3 regions of the Pseudomonas sp. NPDC007930 genome follow, and region 1 is predicted to be linked to each of the others. Evidence: predicted binding sites of a transcription regulator. Region 1 holds the regulator's gene; each other region holds the start of a gene.
What was found. The regulator sigma-54, encoded in region 1, starts transcription at its own class of promoters, with help from an activator protein. The targets are predictions, from matches to a motif close to ANTGGCATNNANNTTGCTNT.

Region 1 (6,730 bases):
CGCTGTACCTGCTCGACCGGCAGGTGCCAGTGGCCAGCCCCGAGGCCCTGGTGTCGGCCCCTGACCGGCCGGTGGTACCGGCACGCATCTGGGTGTTCGTCATCGCGATCATCGTGCATAACATCCCTGAAGGGATGGCCGTCGGCGTATCGGCGGGTGGCCATATGGAAGGCGCTAATAGCCTGGCCATCGGCATTGCCCTGCAAGACGTGCCCGAGGGCCTGGTGATCGCCTTGGTGTTGGCCGGGGCGGGGATGTCTCGCGTGCGGGCGTTCCTGATTGGTGCCGCCTCAGGGCTGGTCGAGCCGGTGTTCGCGGTGTTGTGTGGCTGGCTGGTGACCCTGGCGCAGATGCTACTGCCGTTGGGCCTGGCGTTCGCCGGCGGCGCCATGCTGCTGGTGGTCACCCACGAGATCATTCCCGAGTCGCGCAGCAACGGCCATCACAAGCTGGCCAGCCTGGGGCTGTGCGTGGGCTTCTGCCTGATGATGGTGATGGATACCGCGCTGGGTTGAAGGCGTTATTCGCCTTCGTCGAACTTGTCGTTGATCAACTGGGCCAGGGCGTCGAGCGCGTCCTGGGCCTGTTCGCCCTCGGTGCTCAGGTGGATGTCCGTGCCTTTGCCCGCCGCCAGCATCATCACCGCCATGATGCTCTTGCCGTCGACCAGTGAACTGGCCGTGCGCCCGACCCGCACCTGGCACGGGTAGCGCCCGGCCACGCCGACGAACTTCGCCGCGGCCCGTGCATGCAGGCCCAGTTTATTGATGATGGTGATGTCGAGTGCGGGCATTGCGGGGCAGTTCCTATCAGGTCAGGTCGCGATGGCGAACCTGCACGTTTTTCAGGGTGTGTTGCAGTTCAGCGCCCAGGCGCTCGGTGAGGTAAACCGAGCGGTGGTGCCCACCCGTGCAGCCGATGGCTATTGTGACATAGGCACGGTTGCTGGCGGCGAAGCGCGGCAACCATTTGAACAGGTAGGTGTGAATATCCTGGTACATCTCCTGAACGTCCGGGGAGGCCGCCAGGTAGTCGATCACCGGCTGGTCAAGGCCGGAATGCTCGCGCAGTTCGGGCTTCCAGTAGGGGTTGGGCAGGCAGCGCACATCGAACACCACGTCGGCGTCGACCGGTACCCCACGCTTGAAGCCAAACGATTCGATCAGGAAGGCCGTGCCGGCATCGGGTTTGTTCAGCAGGCGCAGCTTGATCGCGTCGCGCAGCTGGTACAGGTTCAGGTGGGTGGTGTTGATCTTCAGGTCGGCGAGGTCGGCAATCGGGCCGAGCAGGTCGCGCTCCACGCGGATCGCCTCGGCCAGCGAACGCTCGGCGTTGCTCAGCGGGTGGCGCCGGCGGGTTTCGGAAAAGCGCTTGAGCAGGGTGTCTTCGTCAGCGTCGAGGTACAGCACGTCGCAAACGATGTGCCGGCCGCGGACTTCGTCGAGCAGCTCGGGGAAGCGGCTCAGGTGGCTGGGCAGGTTACGGGCATCGATAGACACCGCCACCAGCGGCTGCGCCAGCTCGGTGTGGATCAGCGCGCGCTCCGCCAGTTGCGGCAGCAGGCCGGCCGGCAGGTTGTCGATGCAGTAGAAACCGTTGTCTTCCAGCACGTCCAGCGCGGTGCTCTTGCCGGAGCCGGAGCGGCCGCTGACGATGATCAGGCGCATGCTTAGTGACCCTTCTGGGCGTCCAGTACCACCTTGTACAGGGCTTCGCTGTCTCCGGCCGAGCGCAGGTGCTCGCGGATGTCCTTGCGGTCGAGCATGCTGGCGATCTGGCGCAGCAGTTCGAGGTGTTCGTCCGTGGCCGCCTGCGGCACCAGCAGCACGAACAGCAGGTCGACCGGGGCGCCGTCGATGGCGTCGAAGTCTACCGGGTGGTCGAGTTGCAGCAGCGCGCTGATCGGCGCTTGGCAGCCGGCCAGCCGGCAGTGCGGAATGGCGATACCGTTGCCGAAGCCGGTCGAGCCCAGGCGTTCGCGGGCTACCAGCGCTTCGAGGATGTCCTGGCTGTCGAGGCCGGGCAGCTCGCGAGCTACCAGGTTGGCGATCGTTTCCAGTACGCGTTTCTTGCTGCCGCCCGGCACGTTCACCAGGGAACGGCCGGGGGTCAGGATCTGTTCGAGTCGGATCATGGGGGGGAGATCAGCGAGCGGCCGCACCTTGGAAGTGGCTCTGCTGTTTTTCCTTATGCTTGAGCAGTTGCCTGTCGAGTTTGTCGGTGAGCAGGTCGATGGCCGCGTACATGTCGTCATGTTCGGCGTTGGCCACCACTTCCGCACCCGGTACCCGCAGGGTGGCTTCGATTTTCTGTTTGAGCTTTTCGACCTCCATGATCACCTGCACGTTGGTGATCTTGTCGAAATGCCGCTCGAGCTTGGAAAGCTTCTCGCCAATGTAGCTACGCATGGCGTCGGTCACATCCAGTTGATGCCCACTGATGTTGACTTGCATACCGCTTCTCCTTATTGCCAGTGCATAAAGAGGCTGGAAATACCGGCCCCCTGAACACGAGGGCCCTGGCCGCGGCCTTGCCGCCAGGGCCGGCACCTGGTGCGCTACATCAACCGCTTGCGTTCGCTGGACGGCGCGATCCCGAGGGATTCACGGTACTTGGCGACAGTGCGGCGAGCCACCTGGATGCCCTGTGCCTCCAGTAAACCAGCGATCTTACTGTCGCTCAATGGCTTTTTCTGATTTTCCGCGGCGACCAGTTTCTTGATGATCGCGCGGATCGCCGTAGACGAGCATTCACCGCCTTCGGAGGTGCTGACGTGGCTGGAGAAAAAGTATTTCAATTCGAAAATGCCACGGGGGGTGTGCATGTACTTCTGCGTGGTCACCCGGGAAATCGTCGACTCGTGCATGCCCACCGCCTCGGCGATGTCGTGCAGTACCAACGGCTTCATGGCCTCGTCGCCGTAGTCGAGGAAGCCGCGCTGGTGCTCGACGATCTGCGTGGCCACCTTCATCAGGGTTTCGTTGCGGCTTTGCAGGCTCTTGATGAACCAGCGCGCCTCCTGCAACTGGTTGCGCATGAAGGTGTTGTCGGCGCTGGTGTCGGCGCGGCGCACGAAGCCGGCGTATTGCGGGTTGACCCGCAGCCGTGGCACCGCCTCCTGGTTGAGCTCGACCAGCCAGCGTTCGCTGTCCTTGCGCACGATGACGTCTGGGACCACGTATTCGGGCTCGCTCGACTCGATCTGCGAGCCGGGGCGGGGGTTCAGGCTTTGTACCAGCTCGATGATCTGGCGCAGCTCGTCTTCCTTGACCTTCATGCGCCGCATCAGTTGGCTGTAGTCACGGCTGCCGAGCAGGTCGATGTAGTCGCCGACCAGGCGCTGGGCTTCAGCCAGCCAAGGGGTTTTCGCCGGTAGCTGGCGCAGTTGCAGGGCCAGGCATTCGCTCAGGCTGCGCGCGGCGATGCCGGCGGGCTCGAACTGCTGGATGCGGTGCAGCACGGCTTCGACTTCATCGAGCTCGATGTCGAGCTCGGGGTCGAACGCCTCGCAAATCTCCTCGAGGGTCGCCTCGAGGTAGCCCTGGCCGTTGATGCTGTCGATCAGGGTCACGGCGATCAGCCGGTCGTTGTCGGACATCGGCGCCAGGTTGAGCTGCCACAACAGGTGGCTTTGAAGGCTTTCACCGGCCGAGGTGCGGGTGGTGAAGTCCCACTCGTCGTCATCGCTGGCCGGCAGGCTGCTGGCGCTGGTCTGGTAAACGTCTTCCCAGGCGGTGTCTACGGGCAGCTCGTTGGGGATACGGTCGCCCCAGTCGCCTTCCTCGCCACCTTCGCGCTCGGCCACCGGGGCGCTGTCCTGGTAGCTGCTTTCCTGGTAGGCGGCTTCCTGGGCTTCACCATTGGCCTTCATTTCGGCATGGTCGGCCATCGGGTCGCTGGTGTCGAAGTCTTCGCCGTCTTCCTGGCGTTCGAGCATGGGATTGGAGTCCAGCGCCTCCTGGATTTCCTGTTGGAGATCCAGCGTGGAGAGCTGAAGAAGGCGGATGGCCTGTTGCAACTGCGGTGTCATCGTCAGTTGCTGGCCCATTTTTAGGACAAGCGTTGGTTTCATGGCGGAAGCTAGACACCTTGTTCTGCCGGCGCGGGGCGCCATCCACTACACACTGCCCGCCCTGTGAAAGGGGTCGCAGCCTTAAGCAAATTATATGCCTGAAACCTGGGGGTTTGCCTAGTGTTCTCTATCAGAACCTGGCACAAGAATGGCCCGGGCCCAGGGGGCACGGGCCCTTGCTCAAAGGCGGAACTCGTGGCCCAGGTACACTTCCTTGACCAACTGGTTGGCCAGGATGGTTTCGGCGCTGCCTTCGGCGATCAATTGGCCGTCATTGACGATATAAGCGATTTCGCAGATGTCCAGGGTTTCGCGAACGTTGTGGTCGGTGATCAGCACACCGATGCCCTTGTTCTTGAGGTGGTGGATGATCTGCTTGATGTCGCCGACCGAGATCGGGTCGACGCCAGCGAAAGGCTCGTCGAGCAGGATGAACTTGGGCGAGGTCGCCAGGGCGCGGGCGATCTCCACCCGGCGCCGCTCACCGCCGGACAAGCTCATGCCGAGGTTGTCGCGGATGTGGGTGATGTGGAACTCCTGCAGCAGGCTTTCGAGCTCCTGGCGGCGGCCCGCGGCGTCGAGGTCTTTGCGGGTTTCGAGGATGGCCATGATGTTCTTGGCCACCGACAGCTTGCGAAAGATCGAGGCTTCCTGCGGCAGGTAGCCGATCCCGGAGCGCGCGCGGCCGTGCATGGGCTGGTGGCTGACGTCGAGGTCGTCGATCAGCACGCGGCCCTGGTCGGCCTGCACCAGGCCGACGATCATGTAGAAGCAGGTGGTCTTGCCGGCGCCGTTCGGGCCAAGCAGGCCGACGATCTGGCCGCTGTCGATCGACAGGCTGACGTCACGGACCACCTGGCGGCCTTTGTAGCTTTTGGCCAGGTGCTGGGCCTTCAGAGTTGCCATTACTGCGCCTTCTCTGGTTGGTCGGTTTTCTTCTTCGGCTGGATCACCATGTCGATCCGCGGCTGCGGCGCGGTGATCTTCGAACCGGTGGCGCGGCCAGCGTTGGCGACCTGCTTGACGGTGTCGTAGACGATTTTCTCGCCGGTCGACACGTTGCCGTCGTTGAGCACCTTGGCGCGGTCGGTGAGGATGATCCGGTCCTGGTTGGCCAGGTAGTCGATGGTGATCGCCCACGCCTGCACGATGGGTTTGTTCACCGCCGGCTTCTGCTCGTAATAAGCCAGGTTGCCCACGGAGGTGAAGGTCTTCACGTCGCCGTTGGAGTCGCGGGTGACGGTCACCTTGTTGCCGGTGATCTTCATGGTGCCCTGGGTGATGATCACATCGCCCGTGTACACCGCCACGCCTTGCTTGTCGTCAAGCTGCGAGGTGTCTGCCTGGATGTGGATCGGCTGGTCACGGTCGGTGGGCAGCGCCAGGGCGTCTACGCTCCCGAGCGCCGCACTCAGGCCAAGCAGAACAGGGAGAGTTTTAGCGAGAGCGAGCGTCATACTGTCCTCTTACGTTGGACAGCAAGTCTACCTTGCTGTCTTTCAAATACGCTTTCATGCCTTTGGCCGTGGTGACCCCGTTGGCGCCGTCGATTCTAACGTTCTGGTCGGTTTCGGCATATTGGCGGCGTGGAAAAACCGTGGCGCGGCTGGTGTTGATGATGGTGGTGCGATCCTTCTGATCGGTCCGGTTCATCTTCACCGCGTCGATCAACTCGACCTGGGTGCCATCGGGGTTGACCTCGGCACGATCGCTGCGCACGTGCCAGGGGTAGGGGGTGCCACGGTAGATCTGCATGTCGGGCCGGGTGACGTACGACACCTCGTTGGCCTGCTTGTGCTCGACCTTGTCGGCGGTCAGTTCATATTGCACGCTGCCGTCTTCCATGTACTGCACCGTGTGAGTGTTCGTGGCGTAGTAGTCGATGAGGTTTTCATCGACTGCCACGGGCGTGTTGTCCATGAAGCGCTCTGGCGCGATCCGCCAGTAGCCGATGGCGCCGACGACCAGCGTCAGCACCAACAGCGCAATGATATTTCGAAACAGCTTATTCTGCATATGCGGACCTTACCGGTGCCGGAACCTTCCGGCGCCTTATAGATAGCTGCCAAGCAGCGTTTCGAGCTTGCCCTGGGCCTTGAGGATCAGCTCGCAGAACTCGCGAGCGGCGCCTTCGCCCCCCCTGGCCTGGGTCACGGCGCGCGCGTGCTCGCGCACGAACGGCGCGGCATTGGCCACCGCCATGCCCAAGCCCGCGCGGCGAATCACCGGCAGGTCGGGGAGGTCGTCGCCCAGGTAGGCGACGTCCTGGTATTCGAGGCCCAGTTGCCCGAGCAGTTCGTCGAGCACCACGAGTTTGTCTTCGCGGCCCTGGTACAGGTGGCTGATGCCCAGCGCCTTGGCCCGGCGCTCGACGGCGGCGGTTTTGCGGCCACTGATGATCGCGGTGATCACGCCGCTGTTGCCGAGCATCTTGATGCCCTGGCCGTCGAGGGTGTTGAAGGTCTTGAACTCGCTGCCGTCTTCGAGGAAGTACAGGCGGCCGTCGGTGAGCACGCCGTCAACGTCGAAAATCGCGATTTTAACGCGCCGCGCGCGTTCGAGCAGGTCTGGGTTCATTCACATCACTCCGGCACGCAGCAGGTCGTGCATGTTCAGCGCGCCGATCGGGCGGTTGTGGTCGTCGACCACCACCAGGGC
Region 2 (6,730 bases), on a different contig from region 1:
TCACAGCGCACCGCTTCGATGCAGTCGCGGATTTCCAGGCACATGGCCTTGGTGAACATGTTGCCGTCTTCGGGGCGGTTCAGCGTGAGCGTGCCGATGGGGCCGTCTTCGTGGTAGAGGATGGTGTCGTAGTGCATGGCCGTTCCTTGTTATTGGAGGGGTCAGATCAGCTTGTTCTGGCGCAGGCGCTGCAAGTGTTCTGGCGAATAGCCAAGCACATCGCCCAGCACTTCGCCGGTGTGTTCGCCCAAACGCGGCGGCGCGCTGCGGTAACCGGCGGCCTGGCCGTCGAGCTGGATGCCCAGGCCCACCTGGGGCAGCGCATGGCCGTCGCGTTCTATCTGGAAAAACAACCCGCGGTCATGGAAGTGGGCGTCGTCGGTGACCTGGTCCACCCGGTAGATCGGCCCGGCCGGCACGCCGGCCTCGGCCAGCAGCTCAAGCCACTGCGCGCGCGGCTTGTGGCGCAGGATCGCGGCGATCGCCGCGACGATGTCGTCGCGCTGTTCGCGGCGCTGGGCGTTGCTGGCGAGGTTCGGGTCCAGGCCCATCTCGGGGCGCTCGACCAAGGCCCAGAAGCGCTGCCAGATACGGTCAGTGCCCAGGCTCAGGGTCAGCGGTTCGTCGGCGGTGTCGAAGGTTTGGTAGATGGCGATCACGCTGTCGCGCCCGCCGGTGCGGCGGAACACTTCGCCCGAGCCCATGTACGGCACGATCCGTGGCGAGGTGAAGCGGATCATGCTTTCGGTCAGGGTGATGTCCAGCGTGGCGCCCTCGCCGCTCAACTGGCGCCGGTACAGCGCGGCGAGCACGCCGAAGGCGCAATCGCTGCCGGCGAGCATGTCGGCGGCCGGCGCGCCGACCTTTTGCGGCGAGGCTTCGGCGGGGCCGGTGAGGTCCATGATGCCGCTGTAGCCTTCGGCGATCAGGTCATAGCAGGGCCGCCGGGCGTTGCGCCCGCTCAGGCCGAAGCCGGTGATGCAGGCCACGATCAGCCCCGGGCGGCCCTCGCGCAGTTGCGCCGGGGCCATGCCCAGCTTGGCCTGCACGTCGGGGGTCTGGTTGATCACCACTACATCGGCGCGGTCGATCAGCGCATCGAGCACCTGGCGGCCTTCGGGCTGGGTGTAGTCGAGGCACACGCTGCGCTTGTTGCGGTTCACGCTGAGGAACCACAGCGATTCGCCGTCGAGAAACGGCGGGCCCCAGTAGCGGGCGTCGTCGCCGGCCTTGCGTTCGACCTTGATCACCTCGGCGCCCAGGTCTGACAGCAGCATGGTGCCGTAGGGCCCGGCGATCGAGGTGGTGAGGTCGATCACCCGCACCCCTTCGAGCACTGAGAACGACGACCCGCAACGCCCGTGTGGCAATGAGTTGGCTAGCATGAAGGGCACCTGTTTGTTGTTGTGTGCTCGCGGTTGCAGGTGAGGATTGCAACGCCCATGCCATGGAATAAAGTTTGCTTAGCGTTCAAGCAGTTAGCCGTTTAGGCCGGCCGGGGGTGATTGACAGCCCCGCGGCATTGGCCGATTTTGTCGCTGGCGCAGACACCCCCGAGAGCGAAACTGTCGTTGGCGACAACAGGCAGCCCAATAATGACAAGCGAGGTGTGACATGACCCACCCCCGGTTCGACCTGGTGGTGTTCGATGGCCACGGGCAGGCGGTATTCCATACCCCAGGGGCCCAGGCACCGGCCTTGCAACGGCATGTTCAGGCGCGTATCGCCGCGGCGCCAGCGCGCCAGCAACTGCTGCCACTGGAGTACAACAGCGAGCCCTGGCTGCTGCTGTGGATGCGCCACGCCGAGCACACCCTGGCGATCATCCATGACGACAGCATCGACCACACCCTGCTCGACTTCATTGCCTCGGTCGACATCGCCTTCGACATCCTCCGGCACTTCATCACCAACCCCTACGAAGGCATCACCGTGGTCGATAAACACGCCGTGCTGCGCTACATCAGCCCGGTGCATGAGCGCTTTTTCGGCTTCAAGCCCGGCGGCGCGGTGGGCTTGCCAGTGGCTGAGGTGATCGAAAACACCCACCTGCACGAGGTGGTGCGCAGCGGCAAGGCGGAGATCGGCCAAGTGCAGGAAATGCGCAACACCTCGCGGGTGGTCAACCGCATCCCGATCACCCGCGACGGCGAGGTGGTGGGCGCCATCGGCCGGGTGATGTTCCGCGCCCCGGAAGAGGTGCACGAGCTCAGCCGGCAGATTTCCTCGCTGCGCGCGGAGGTGAGCTACTACGAAAAAGAACTCACCCGGCTGCGCCACCGCGCCTATGGTTTGGAAGAGATCGTCGGCGAAAGCGAGGCGATCATGGCGCTGAAGGCGCAAATTCGGAAAGTCGCGCCGCTCGACGTGCCGGTGTTCATCGCCGGTGAGAGCGGCACCGGCAAGGAGCTGGTGGCCCACGCGATCCATAACCTCAGCCGCCGTGGCGAAAAACCCATGGTGGTGGTCAATTGCGGCGCCCTGCCCGGCACCCTGGTTGAAAGCGAGCTGTTCGGCTACGACCCCGGCGCCTTCACCGGGGCCAAGCGCGAGGGGCGCATGGGCAAGTTCGAAATGGCCGACCGCAGCAGTTTGTTCCTCGATGAAATCGGCGATTTGCCGCTGGAGGCGCAGGTCAAGCTGCTGCGGGTGCTCGAGGGCAGCCATTTCGAGCGGGTGGGCAGCAACAAGGCCCGCTCCACCGACTTCCGCCTGATCAGCGCCACCAACCGCGACCTGAAGCGCGCGATCCACGAGCAGGCCTACCGCGCCGACCTGTACTTCCGCATCAACGGCGTGACCCTGACCATCCCGCCACTGCGCGAGCGCAAGGGCGACGTGCCGATCCTGGTGCGCCACTTCATCACCCACATTGCCCAGCGGGTGGGCTCGAACGTGCGCAGCATCACCCCCGAGGCGCTGCTGTTGCTGCAACGCCAGCCCTGGCCGGGCAACGTGCGCCAACTGCACCACGAGGTGCAACGGGCGATCATCTTCGCCAACCACACCGAGCTGGCGGTGCAGGACTTCAGCCACCTGCTCGAAGGGCTCGACCCGGCCAGCGCCGCGGAGCTCGCCGGTGACGACAGCGCCAGCCTGAGCATGAAAGACACCATGGGCAGCGTGGAGCTGAACCTGATCCGCGACGCGCTCAAGCGCTTCAACGGCAACAAGAAACGCGTGGCCGAGGAGTTGGGGATTTCGCGGTCTTACCTGTACAAGCGGCTGGCCGATCTGGGCTAGGGTTTCCCGGCCCTTCGCCCGGCATAGCCGGAGTGCCGGACCACGGCCTCCCACCAGATTTGTATTGTCTCGGAAATCAAGGACAACACAGACCTGGTGGGAGGCCGGCTGTGCCGGGCGAAGGGCCCTCCCATTCCCCCTGCAACACTGCCCGCCCCGCCACGTCGGCCAGCACCTGGCGTTCCGCGCGCCACACGCTCACCGTGAGGGTGTCGCCGGGGTATACCGGCGCGATAAACCTTGCCCGCAGCGCGCGCAGGCCTTCCGGCTGGCCGCCCAGGCCGAGGTTGACCAGGGCGTAGGCCACCGCGCCCAGGGTGCACAGGCCATGCAGGATCGGCCGCTCGAAGCCGGCCTGGCGGGCCACCGCAGGGTCCACATGCAACGGATTGCGGTCGCCGCAAAGGCGGTACAGCAAGGCCGCCTGCGGGCTGATCGGCCAGCGCAGGCTGGCGTCCGCCGGCCGCGCCGGGGCCTGCGGCCGGTACGCTGGGGGCGCGGGCGGCCCGCCGCAGCCACCCTCGCCCCGGCAATATTCCACCCAGCGCAGGCTGGCCAGGCACTCGCCGCTGCCGGCCAGGTGCAGGGTGCGCTCGGTCACCAACAGCGCGCCACGGCCGGGGCCTTGGTCGTACACCGCGGCCACCCGGCTGCGGCTGTACACCGTGGCGGCCAGCGGCAGCGGCCGGTGCCAGGTGATCGCCTGCTCCACGTGCAGCACCTGGCGCCAGTCCAGGCCAGTGGCCGGGGCCATCAGCCAGAAGCCCGGGTAGCCGAGGGTGACCACCTGGGTGGGCAGCACCTTCAATCCGGCCTCATGGGTGAACGCCAGCGGCGCCGGCTCGCCCTCCCAGGCGCCGGCGCCGACCGCCAGCGCATAGCGCATGCAATCCTCGGCGGTGTATGCCTGGCGCACCTCGGGGAAGCGCCAGCCGAGCAAGCGTTCGCGGGCCAGGGCCATGCCCGCGGCCTAGGCGCAGGTGCCCTGGGCGCGGGCCACCCAGCGCACCGGCTGCGGCGCCAGGCTGCCGGCCTTGACCTGCTCGCACAGGGCGCGCTTGAGGATCTTGCCACTGGCAGTGAGCGGGAACGCCTCGGCGCAGTAGAAGTACTCCGGCATGTCGAACTTCGACAGCCCCGCGTCGGCGAGAAACTCCAGCATCTGCTGGCCGTCGATCACCTCGCCGCCCACGGTGATGATGCCCAGGCAGACCTTCTCGCCGAGGCGCTCGTCGGGCACCGGGAAGGCTGCAGCCTTGAACACCAACGGGTGGCGCAGGGCGAAGTTCTCGATCTCGGCCGGGTAGATGTTGTGGCCGCCGCGGATGATCAAATCCTTCGAACGGCCGACGATGCTCAGGTTGCCATGGGCATCGAGGGTGCCGAGGTCGCCACTCATGAACCAGCCGCTGCTGTTGAACGAGCCCTGGGTGGCCGCGTCGTTGCCAAAGTAACCGAGCATCAGCACCGCGCCACGGCCGCCGATTTCACCGATTTCGCCGGGGCCGGCTTCGCTGTCCTTGTCGTCGACCTTGAACAGCTTGACCTCATACACCGGTTGCTGGCGGCCTACCGCCTGGCCCACGGTGCGGGTCAGCACGGCCACTTCGTCGTGGCGCATGGGGCAGTGGTGCGAGCCGTTTTCGGTCATGCCGTAGATGTTCTGCGGGGTCACGCCCAGTTCGATCAGGCGCCGGGCAATCTCCGCCGGGATGGCCGCGCCGGCCATGTAGAAGGTGTGCACCTGGCCCAGGCGCTCTACCCCTTCGCGGCGCATCGCCTGCAGCAGGTCGATGGCGTGGGTGGGCACCCCGAGCAGGTAGCTGGCGCCGGTGGCGAGGATCCGCTGCAGCAGGCTTTCGCCCTTGGCCACATCGTTGACCACCAGTTCGCAGCCGCTGACCAGTTGCTGCTCGAAGCCCACCGTGGCGATGTGATGGCTGACCGGCCCGAGGCAGAACATCACCGTGTCGCGGCTGACCTGCCAGTCGGCGACCAGCGCCCGGCCGTTGGCCAGCAGGGTGTTATCACTGTGCATCAAGGCTTTGGGCAGGCCGGTGGTGCCGGAGGTGTAGGCCAGGTACACGACCTTGTCGGGGTTGGTGTTTTCCGGCGGCAGTGGCAGTTGCCGCTCAAGGCCCGGGAAGGCCAGCGCACCCGTGGGTAGGCCCGCGGTGCTGCCATGGGGGTTGAGGGCGTACACCCGGCACATGCCGCCCTTGGCCGCCAAGCGGCTGAACACGCAGTGCTGGTCGCTGTCGGCGCCCCAGCCCGGCTGGCCAATGAACGCGCGGGTGCCAACCCGTTCGAGCAGGGTCAGCACGTCTTCGACGGTGTGGTTCTGGTGCAGCGACTGCGAGCACACATAGCCGTTGCGCGAACAGGCCAGGTACAGCACGAAGCACTCCGCGCGGCTGGGTAGCCAGGCGGCGACGCGGTCACCGGTGCGCAGGCCGGCGGCGTGCAGGTCGGCGGCCAGGGCATCGCTCCAGGCCAGCAACTGCTGCCAGCTCAAGCTGCGCGCGCGGTCGCGCACGGCGCAGGCCTCGGGGCTGCGCTCGGCGTTGCGGCGGGCCATCCCGTACAGCGTTACGTTTTGCCAAAGGCCCTGATCGTAGTACTGGCGCGCCAGCGAAGGGTCGTGCAGGGTCATCAGATTTGAACGCATGGAAGCCTCTAATTGTTGTTGTGAGGAGTTCACCGCGAAGGTACAGGCAGGTTTTGCAAAACCCAGGCCAGGCGGCCGGGGCCCGGTTTACCGGCCCCGGCGCCGGGCCAGTGTCGCTGCCGGCTACACCCCTGGCCGGGGCGACTACAGGCCGGTTCGCCCGCGCCGCGGCGTTAGCGCGCGGGCAGCGGGCTTTTGTTGGTGCGCCACAGGCGTTGTTCGGTCAGCGCTTGCCCGGCGATCGCCAGGCACCGGTCATGCTGCGGCTGGTGGCTGAAGCCCAGGTGCTGGTAGAACGCCGCGGCGCGGGTATTGCCCTCAAGCACCCACAGCGTGGTTTCGGTATAGCCACGGCGCAGCAGCTTGGCCAGGGCGGCTCGCATCAGCGGGGTGCCGATGCCGCAGCGCCAGTGGGTGGGCGCGAGGTAAATGGCTTCGACCTCGCCCACCAAGGCGTGGGCGTCGGCGTCGCGGCTGGGCCCGGCGGCGATCCAGCCGACCACCTGGGGGCCGTGCTGGGCCACCAGTACCAGTTGCTCGGCGGCCAGCGCCTGGCGCCATCGGGCCTCGCGCGCTGCCAGTTGCTGGCCCAGGCGCTCAAGGTAGGCGGCCGGCAACACATGCGCGTAGGCCGCCTGCCAGGCGCTGATGTGGATGCCGGCGATGGCCGCGGCGTCGTCCACCTGGGCTTCGCGAATCCATAACGGGTTCATGGGGGCTCCTGCCTTGGAAATAACCCGAAGCATAAGCGCTGCGGTACTTTTATCGAAAGCGCTGATAGCCACCATCATCAGTGATGCGTTCCGCTGTTGGGCCGGG
Region 3 (6,730 bases), on a different contig from region 1:
AGAAGATTATTTGGCGACCGCGCAGATCGAAGGCCGGCCTGAGGTAGAAGTGAACAACCTCGACCCGCGCCTGAGCATGCCCGGCTGTGACCAGCAACTCGGCGCCACCTTGCAAAGCCCCGCCACGCCGATTGGCCGGGTGGTGGTGAAGGTGCGCTGCGAAGGCTCCACGCCGTGGACGGTGTTCGTGCCGGCGCAGGTGCATTTGTTCCGCCCGGTGGTCACCGTGACCCGCCCGCTCAAGCGTGACGATGTGATCGGCCAAACCGACGTCGCGCTGCGCGAGCGTGACGTCGGCCCGCTGAGCCAAGGCTACCTGACCGACCTCGGCCAGGCGGTGGGGCAAAAACTGGTACGCCCGGTGGCCATGGACCAGGTGCTGTCGCCGGTGCAGGTGGAACGGCCGGAGCTGGTGCGCAAGGGTGACCAGGTGGTGATCAGCGCCGGCGTTGGCGGCATCGCCGTGAAGATGCCCGGCGAGGCCCTGGCCGATGGCGGTGAAGGTGAACAGATCCGCGTGCGCAACCTGCGCTCCAATCGTGTGGTCAAAGCTCGGGTCACAGGCCCCGGGCAAGTAGAAGTGGCGATGTAGATACGCCACGGCAGTGGCGGTACCCCCGGGTTTTCCCTAGACTTGCCCTCTGGTTGCAGGCGCTCTGGGCCTTGGCGAAAAAAAACCTAAAGTTTTTCGCCCCAGCGTCGAAAACATGGCAAGCGTCCAGAATCCCCAGAGGTTTTCACATCATGGTTATTGATTTTAACCGGGTGAACGGCGGTACCACCCCCGTCACCGGCACTACCCGTACCAGCAGCACTCGCGCCACTGAAGCCGTGAGCACCGACACCACCGTAAGCAAAACCAGCGCGGCCGGTGAAAGCGTGCAACTGAGCGACAGCGCGCAGTTCCTGCAGAAGGTCACCAGTGACCTGCAAAACCAGCCGGTGGTCAACGCCAGCAAGGTCGCGCAGTTGAAAGAACAGATCGCCAACGGCAGTTACAACGTCGACCCGACGAAAACCGCCGCGAACATGCTTAAGTTGGAAGCCGATCGCTAAGGCCCACGCCTGGCACGGCATCACCGGTATTTCTCCGTGAGTTCGAGCCGCCATGCAAGACACCGCATTGCTTCATCTGATCGAAAGTGACCTGGCCCCCGCCCAGCAATTGCTCGAACTGCTTCAGGTCGAAGCGCAGGCGTTGGGTGGCCGTGACATGCCGTTGCTGGAAAACATCCTGGCGCACAAGCAGTCGCTGATCGTGCAGTTGCAGCAACACGGCCGCCAGCGTAGCCAGGCCTTGGCCATGCTGGGCATGAGCACCGACCGCGAAGGCTTGCAGCACCTGGCGAAAATCTCGCCGCTGGGCAACGAACTGTTGGCCAAGGGCGACATGCTCAGTGACATCCTTGCCCGCTGCAAGCAGGCCAACGACGAGAACGGCCGGGCGATCCGCATGCAGCAGCATGCCACCGCCAACCAACTGCGCATCCTCAACGGGGGCGAGGCGCCGTCGCTCTATACTGCCCGCGGGGCCACCTCGAAGCTGGGTACCATCCGCGCCTTTAGCCAGGCTTGACGTGCCCATATCGCGACGTGATAAAAAGGTGGCACAATGCTATGGATGCATGCGTCACCTTTAGCCTGGAGATTCCCTGATCGTGTTCAACAGCTCGGCCGACGATGCCCCGCAGCCACCGAAGGTGCTGACGACGCCCCTCGAAATCATCGCCAACCTGCGTGCCCTGCAGGATGGCCACGATCCGTTGATCATCACCTTTACCGAGCGTAACCAGCGGTTCCAGAGCTACGTGATCGACGTCGACCGCGACGCCGGCAGCGTGATCCTCGATGAGCTGATCCCGCGTGACGGCGAGCGCTACATGTTGGCGGGGGAGAGCTTCAAGGTCGAAGGCTTCCACGACGGTGTGCGCATCGCCTGGGACGTGGCCGGCCCGGTGGCCCTGATCGACAACGAAAACGGCCGCGGCTACCGCGGCGCGTTGCCCTCCGAGGTGATCTACCACCAGCGCCGCAATGCCTTCCGCGCCGCCCTCAAGCTCTCGGCCCTGGTCGATGTGGAGCTGGCCGGCGACAAAATGGCAGACAAACTGCGTGGCAAGCTGCTGGATATTTCCGCCACCGGCTGCAAGCTGCGTTTTGATGGCGACATCACCAGCCACCTGCAATTGGGCCAAGTGTACGAGCGCTATGCCGCAGCCCTGCCGTTCGGCCCGATCAGCACCGCGGTCGAGCTGCGCCACCTGCACTTCGAAGAGCGCCTGGACACCACCTTCGCCGGCGTGCGCTTTCATAACATGAGCGGGCTGACCAGCCGCAACGTCGAGCGCTTTGTCTATCAACTGCAGCGCGAAGCGCGCCGGTTCGATAAAGACGATTTCTAAGCCGGCAGCCTGCTAGGGCCCATCGCCCGGCACAGCCGGCTGTGCCGTAATGCTGTTCACTTAAGCAACTTCACGGCCTCGTGGAGGGCATGAATATGTGAGCTCTGCTGATTTTGTGCATGAGCTCCAGGGCCCTTCGCCCGGCACAGCCGGCCTCCCACGGGTTCTGTGTTGCCCATTAAATCAAGTACTTACACAAATCTGGTGGGAGGCCGTGGTCCGGCACTCCGGCTGTGCCGGGCGAAGGGCCAGCCAGGCCATGCGCTCGGTAAACCATCGAGAGACGTCAGGGCTTTTCATCCTCAATTCAGCGCTCTGATTGCTTAAGTGAACAGCATTACGGCACACCTTTCATCCCCTCCCGCCCGCGCCACCCCTCTGTTGGCCCACCCCTTGCAATCCCCTCACGCATGACAATTTGCCGGCGGCCCCCGCCCGGCAATTGTCCTGGCGCCGCTGTTTGCCGCTTTTGCCGCTCCCGCCGGAAAGCCCTTGCCGCTTTTCTGGCATAGGCCCTGCCGATGTACGGGTGGAGGCCTCTGGAATGGGGCTTGTGCAAAGTTGGCACAGCGGTTGCTATAGACCCGGTAGCAGTACGAATTTCCGCCGTCAGAGGTTTTCGACCATGGGCATCAGTTTCGACCAAGCGCTCGGCATCCACGAGCAAGCGCTGAACTTCAGGGCCAAACGCGCTGAGGTGCTGGCCAACAACATTGCCAACGCCGACACCCCCAACTACAAGGCGCGCGACATGGACTTCTCGTCCGTGCTCGCCAGCCAGGCCCAGAAGACTTCTGGCGGGACCTTTTCGCTTGAGCGCACCAACGCTAACCACATCGAGGCCGATGGCTTCGACGAAAGCGCCGACAGCACCCTGAAGTACCGGGTGCCGTCGCAGCCTTCGATGGACCAGAACACCGTCGATGCGCAGATCGAGAACTCGAACTACGCGCAGAACGCCGTCGACTTCCAGGCCAGCTTCACGCTGCTCAACAACAAGTTCAAAGGGCTGGTCACCGCCCTGAAGGGAGAGTAAGCCATGTCACTTTCTAGCGTATTCAACATCGCCGGCACCGGCATGAGCGCCCAGAACACCCGGCTGAACACCGTGGCCAGCAACATCGCCAACGCCGACACCGTGAGCTCGAGCCTCGACCAGACCTACCGTGCCCGCCACCCGGTGTTCTCGACCATGCTCAGCAACCAGATGGGCGGCGGCAGCGGTGACAGCGGCTCGCTGTTCAACGACAGCGGCGATGGCGGCCAGGGCGTGCAAGTGGCCGGCATCGTTGAAGACCAGAGCAACCTGGAAGCGCGTTACGAACCGAACAACCCCTCGGCCAACAAAGACGGTTACGTGTACTACCCGAACGTCAACGTGGTCGAGGAAATGGCCGACATGATCTCCGCCAGCCGGTCTTTCCAGACCAACGCCGAGATCATGAACACCGCCAAGACCATGATGCAGAAAGTACTGACGCTGGGTCAGTAACAGGAAGGATGAGCGATGACTACCACCACTGACAGCACCAGCGGCTCCAGCGTACTTTCGCAATATGCGCTGAGCTCCTCGAGCACCGCGTCGAGCACCAGCTCGTCGAGCTCGAGCTCTTCGACCGGTACCAGCTCACTGGGCAAGGACACCTTCCTCCAGTTGCTGGTGACCCAGCTGAAGAACCAGAACCCGCTCGACCCGCAGGACAACTCCGAATTCGTTGCGCAACTGGCGCAGTTCAGCAGCCTGGAGGGGATCAACACCCTCAACAGCACGGTTGAAAGCCTGGCGAGCAACTACACCTCTTCGCAGGCGCTGCAAGCCTCGTCGCTGGTTGGCCATAGCGTACTGGCCGCGGCAAGCAGCACCACGGTAGACACCAGCGCGGGCTTGAGCGGCCAGGTTTCCCTGAGCGCCGCCACCACCGACGCCACGGTCGACGTTTACGACGCCGATGGCACGCTGGTGAAGAACATCGACCTGGGCTCGCAAAGCGCCGGGACGGTGAGTTTCAACTGGGACGGTACCGACAACGACGGCAATACGTTGGCGTCTGGCACCTACAAGTTTGTGGCCAACGCCGTACTCGACGGCAAGGCAGTTGCACAAACCACTTACCTGCCTTCTACCGTCACCAGTGTGACCCTGGGAAGTTCGGCAAGTGACATGACCCTTAAATTGGCTGACGGCTCCAGTGTGAAGCTCTCTGCCGTCAACACCATCGGACTGTAAGCCGACCTTTCGGCAACCTAGGAGTCAATTATGTCGTTCAACGTCGGCCTCAGCGGTCTGAATGCTGCCAACACTGCCCTTAACGTCACCGGCAACAACATTGCCAACGTCGCCACCACCGGCTTCAAATCCTCGCGTGCCGAATTCGGCGACGTGTACGCCAACTCGTTGTTCCTGGGCAGCGCCAAGAACGGCGCCGGTACCGGCGTGACCACCGAACAGGTGTCGCAACAGTTTACCCAGGGCACCATCACCAGCACCGGTGCCAGCCTGGACATGGCCATCAACGGTAACGGCTTCTTCATTACCAGCGACAACGGCAACAAGGTCTACACCCGCGCCGGTGCCTTCGGGACCGACAACGCCGGCAACATCGTCGACGCCAACGGCGCCAAGCTGATGGGCTACAGCGTTGACGCCGACGGCAAGGTCGTGGCCGGCGTGCTCACCACCCTGAAGGTCGACACCTCGGCACTGGCGCCCAAGGCCACCGATACCCTGTCGGAAACCCTGAACCTGAACTCCACCAGCAGCACCCCGTCGGTGAGCCCGTTCGATGCCGCCGACACCAACTCGTACAACTACACCTTCAGTACCGACATTTTCGACAGCCAGGGTAACTCCCACACCCTGACCCAGTACTTCGCCAAGACCGACACCAACGAGTGGTCGATGTACGTCACCGTGGACGGCGTAAACCCCGGCAACCCGGCTTCGACCGTGCCGTACAGCGCAACCCTGAGCTTCAACTCCGACGGTTCGCTGGCCAGCTCGACCAGTTCGGACCTGACCGTCGACACCACCGGCAAATTCACCATGAGCGACTGGGTACCGGCCGCGAAGAATGCCGCCGGCGACATGGCCAGCAACGGCTCGGTGGCGGCGACCGCTGGCGTGACCATCAACATGACCCAGACCACCTCGTACAACACCAGCTCCGCGACCACCGCCAAGACCCAGAACGGCTACGCCACCGGCAGCCTGTCGTCGCTGACCATCGACAACGAAGGTAACCTGTTCGGTACGTACAGCAACGGCCAGTCGAAAACCATCGGCCAGGTGGCCTTGGCCAACTTCGCCAACGTGCAGGGCCTGACCCCCAACGGCAACACCGGCTGGCGCGAATCCGCCGCCTCCGGCGTACCGGTGGTGGGCGCCCCGGCCAGCGGCACCATGGGTACCCTGACCGCCGGCGCGCTGGAAGACTCCAACGTCGACCTGACCGCTGAACTGGTGAACCTGATCAAGGCGCAAAGCAACTACCAGGCGAACGCCAAGACCATCTCCACCGAAAGCACCATCATGCAGACCATCATCCAGATGACCTGATGGCCCAGCGGGCAAGGACGCCCGCGAGGACTCCTAGCATGGCGTTTTTCCGTCGTCTCGCTGTGGTGTTTCTGGCGCTTGCGGCGGCCAGCCTGGCCCAGGGCGGTTCCGCGCCCTGGTACAGCTACCGCAGCATGGTCAGCAACCAGTTGGTCTGTTCGCAGGTCGACCCGGGCCCGCAATTCGTACGTTTTGCCGGGCCGTTTCGCAACGCCGGCTGCCGCCCGTAGCCCGCGGCGTTAAACCGTCGCTTGGCTGTTGCCGTTGCCCGGCAATATCGCGCCGAAATCTCGGCGCTTTTCTCCCGCATGAAATCTCCCGCCTCGCTGTAACCCGCGTGATACAAGGGTTGCGCAGTTTTTTCAAAAGTTGGCCCGGCCTTTGCTATAGCTCTGGTAACTCACAGTACGGCGGCAAGTGTTCGTCGAGGGAGATCACCAGTGGACAAGATGCTTTATGTGGCCATGACCGGCGCCAGCCAGAACGCTTACGCGCAGAAGGCTCATGCCAACAACCTGGCCAACGTTTCCACCAATGGCTTTCAGAAAGACCTCGAGCAGGCTCGTTCCATGCCGCTGTTCGGCGACACCTTCGCCTCGCGCGCCTTCGCCATGACCGAGAACCCGGCCACCGACATGAGCGCTGGCCCGATGATCGAAACCGGCCGCGACATGGACGTCGCCGTCGGCGGCGAGGGCTGGATTGCCGTGCAGGCCCCGGACGGTTCCGAGGCCTACACCAAGACCGCCAGCCTCAACGTCGATGCCCTCGG

Region 2: the regulator sigma-54 is predicted to act here: its motif matches at 1,447-1,466, upstream of ACFZCE_RS25845 (sigma 54-interacting transcriptional regulator).
Region 3: the regulator sigma-54 is predicted to act here: its motif matches at 2,963-2,982, upstream of flgB (flagellar basal body rod protein FlgB).

What each region holds. Positions count from the first base shown of each region.
Region 1 covers NZ_JBIBKC010000002.1:461,763-468,492, reverse strand. The annotation lists gene ACFZCE_RS06665 (ZIP family metal transporter) at 1-515, shown strand, start outside; gene ACFZCE_RS06660 (HPr family phosphocarrier protein) at 521-793, opposite strand; gene rapZ (RNase adapter RapZ) at 810-1,667, opposite strand; gene ptsN (PTS IIA-like nitrogen regulatory protein PtsN) at 1,670-2,134, opposite strand; gene hpf (ribosome hibernation-promoting factor, HPF/YfiA family) at 2,145-2,453, opposite strand; gene ACFZCE_RS06640 (RNA polymerase factor sigma-54) at 2,558-4,072, opposite strand; gene lptB (LPS export ABC transporter ATP-binding protein) at 4,253-4,978, opposite strand; gene lptA (lipopolysaccharide transport periplasmic protein LptA) at 4,978-5,529, opposite strand; gene lptC (LPS export ABC transporter periplasmic protein LptC) at 5,510-6,088, opposite strand; gene ACFZCE_RS06620 (HAD hydrolase family protein) at 6,125-6,649, opposite strand; gene ACFZCE_RS06615 (KpsF/GutQ family sugar-phosphate isomerase) at 6,650-6,730, opposite strand, start outside.
Region 2 covers NZ_JBIBKC010000026.1:11,242-17,971, forward strand. The annotation lists gene ACFZCE_RS25835 (enoyl-CoA hydratase-related protein) at 1-137, opposite strand, end outside; gene ACFZCE_RS25840 (CoA transferase) at 162-1,385, opposite strand; gene ACFZCE_RS25845 (sigma 54-interacting transcriptional regulator) at 1,615-3,243, shown strand; gene ACFZCE_RS25850 (MaoC/PaaZ C-terminal domain-containing protein) at 3,320-4,204, opposite strand; gene ACFZCE_RS25855 (AMP-binding protein) at 4,214-5,911, opposite strand; gene ACFZCE_RS25860 (GNAT family N-acetyltransferase) at 6,085-6,624, opposite strand.
Region 3 covers NZ_JBIBKC010000006.1:84,046-90,775, forward strand. The annotation lists gene flgA (flagellar basal body P-ring formation chaperone FlgA) at 1-592, shown strand, start outside; gene flgM (flagellar biosynthesis anti-sigma factor FlgM) at 745-1,056, shown strand; gene ACFZCE_RS14675 (flagellar export chaperone FlgN) at 1,109-1,576, shown strand; gene ACFZCE_RS14680 (flagellar regulator YcgR PilZN domain-containing protein) at 1,659-2,402, shown strand; gene flgB (flagellar basal body rod protein FlgB) at 3,028-3,438, shown strand; gene flgC (flagellar basal body rod protein FlgC) at 3,442-3,894, shown strand; gene ACFZCE_RS14695 (flagellar hook capping FlgD N-terminal domain-containing protein) at 3,910-4,629, shown strand; gene flgE (flagellar hook protein FlgE) at 4,660-5,958, shown strand; gene ACFZCE_RS14705 (hypothetical protein) at 5,997-6,188, shown strand; gene ACFZCE_RS14710 (flagellar basal body rod protein FlgF) at 6,399-6,730, shown strand, end outside.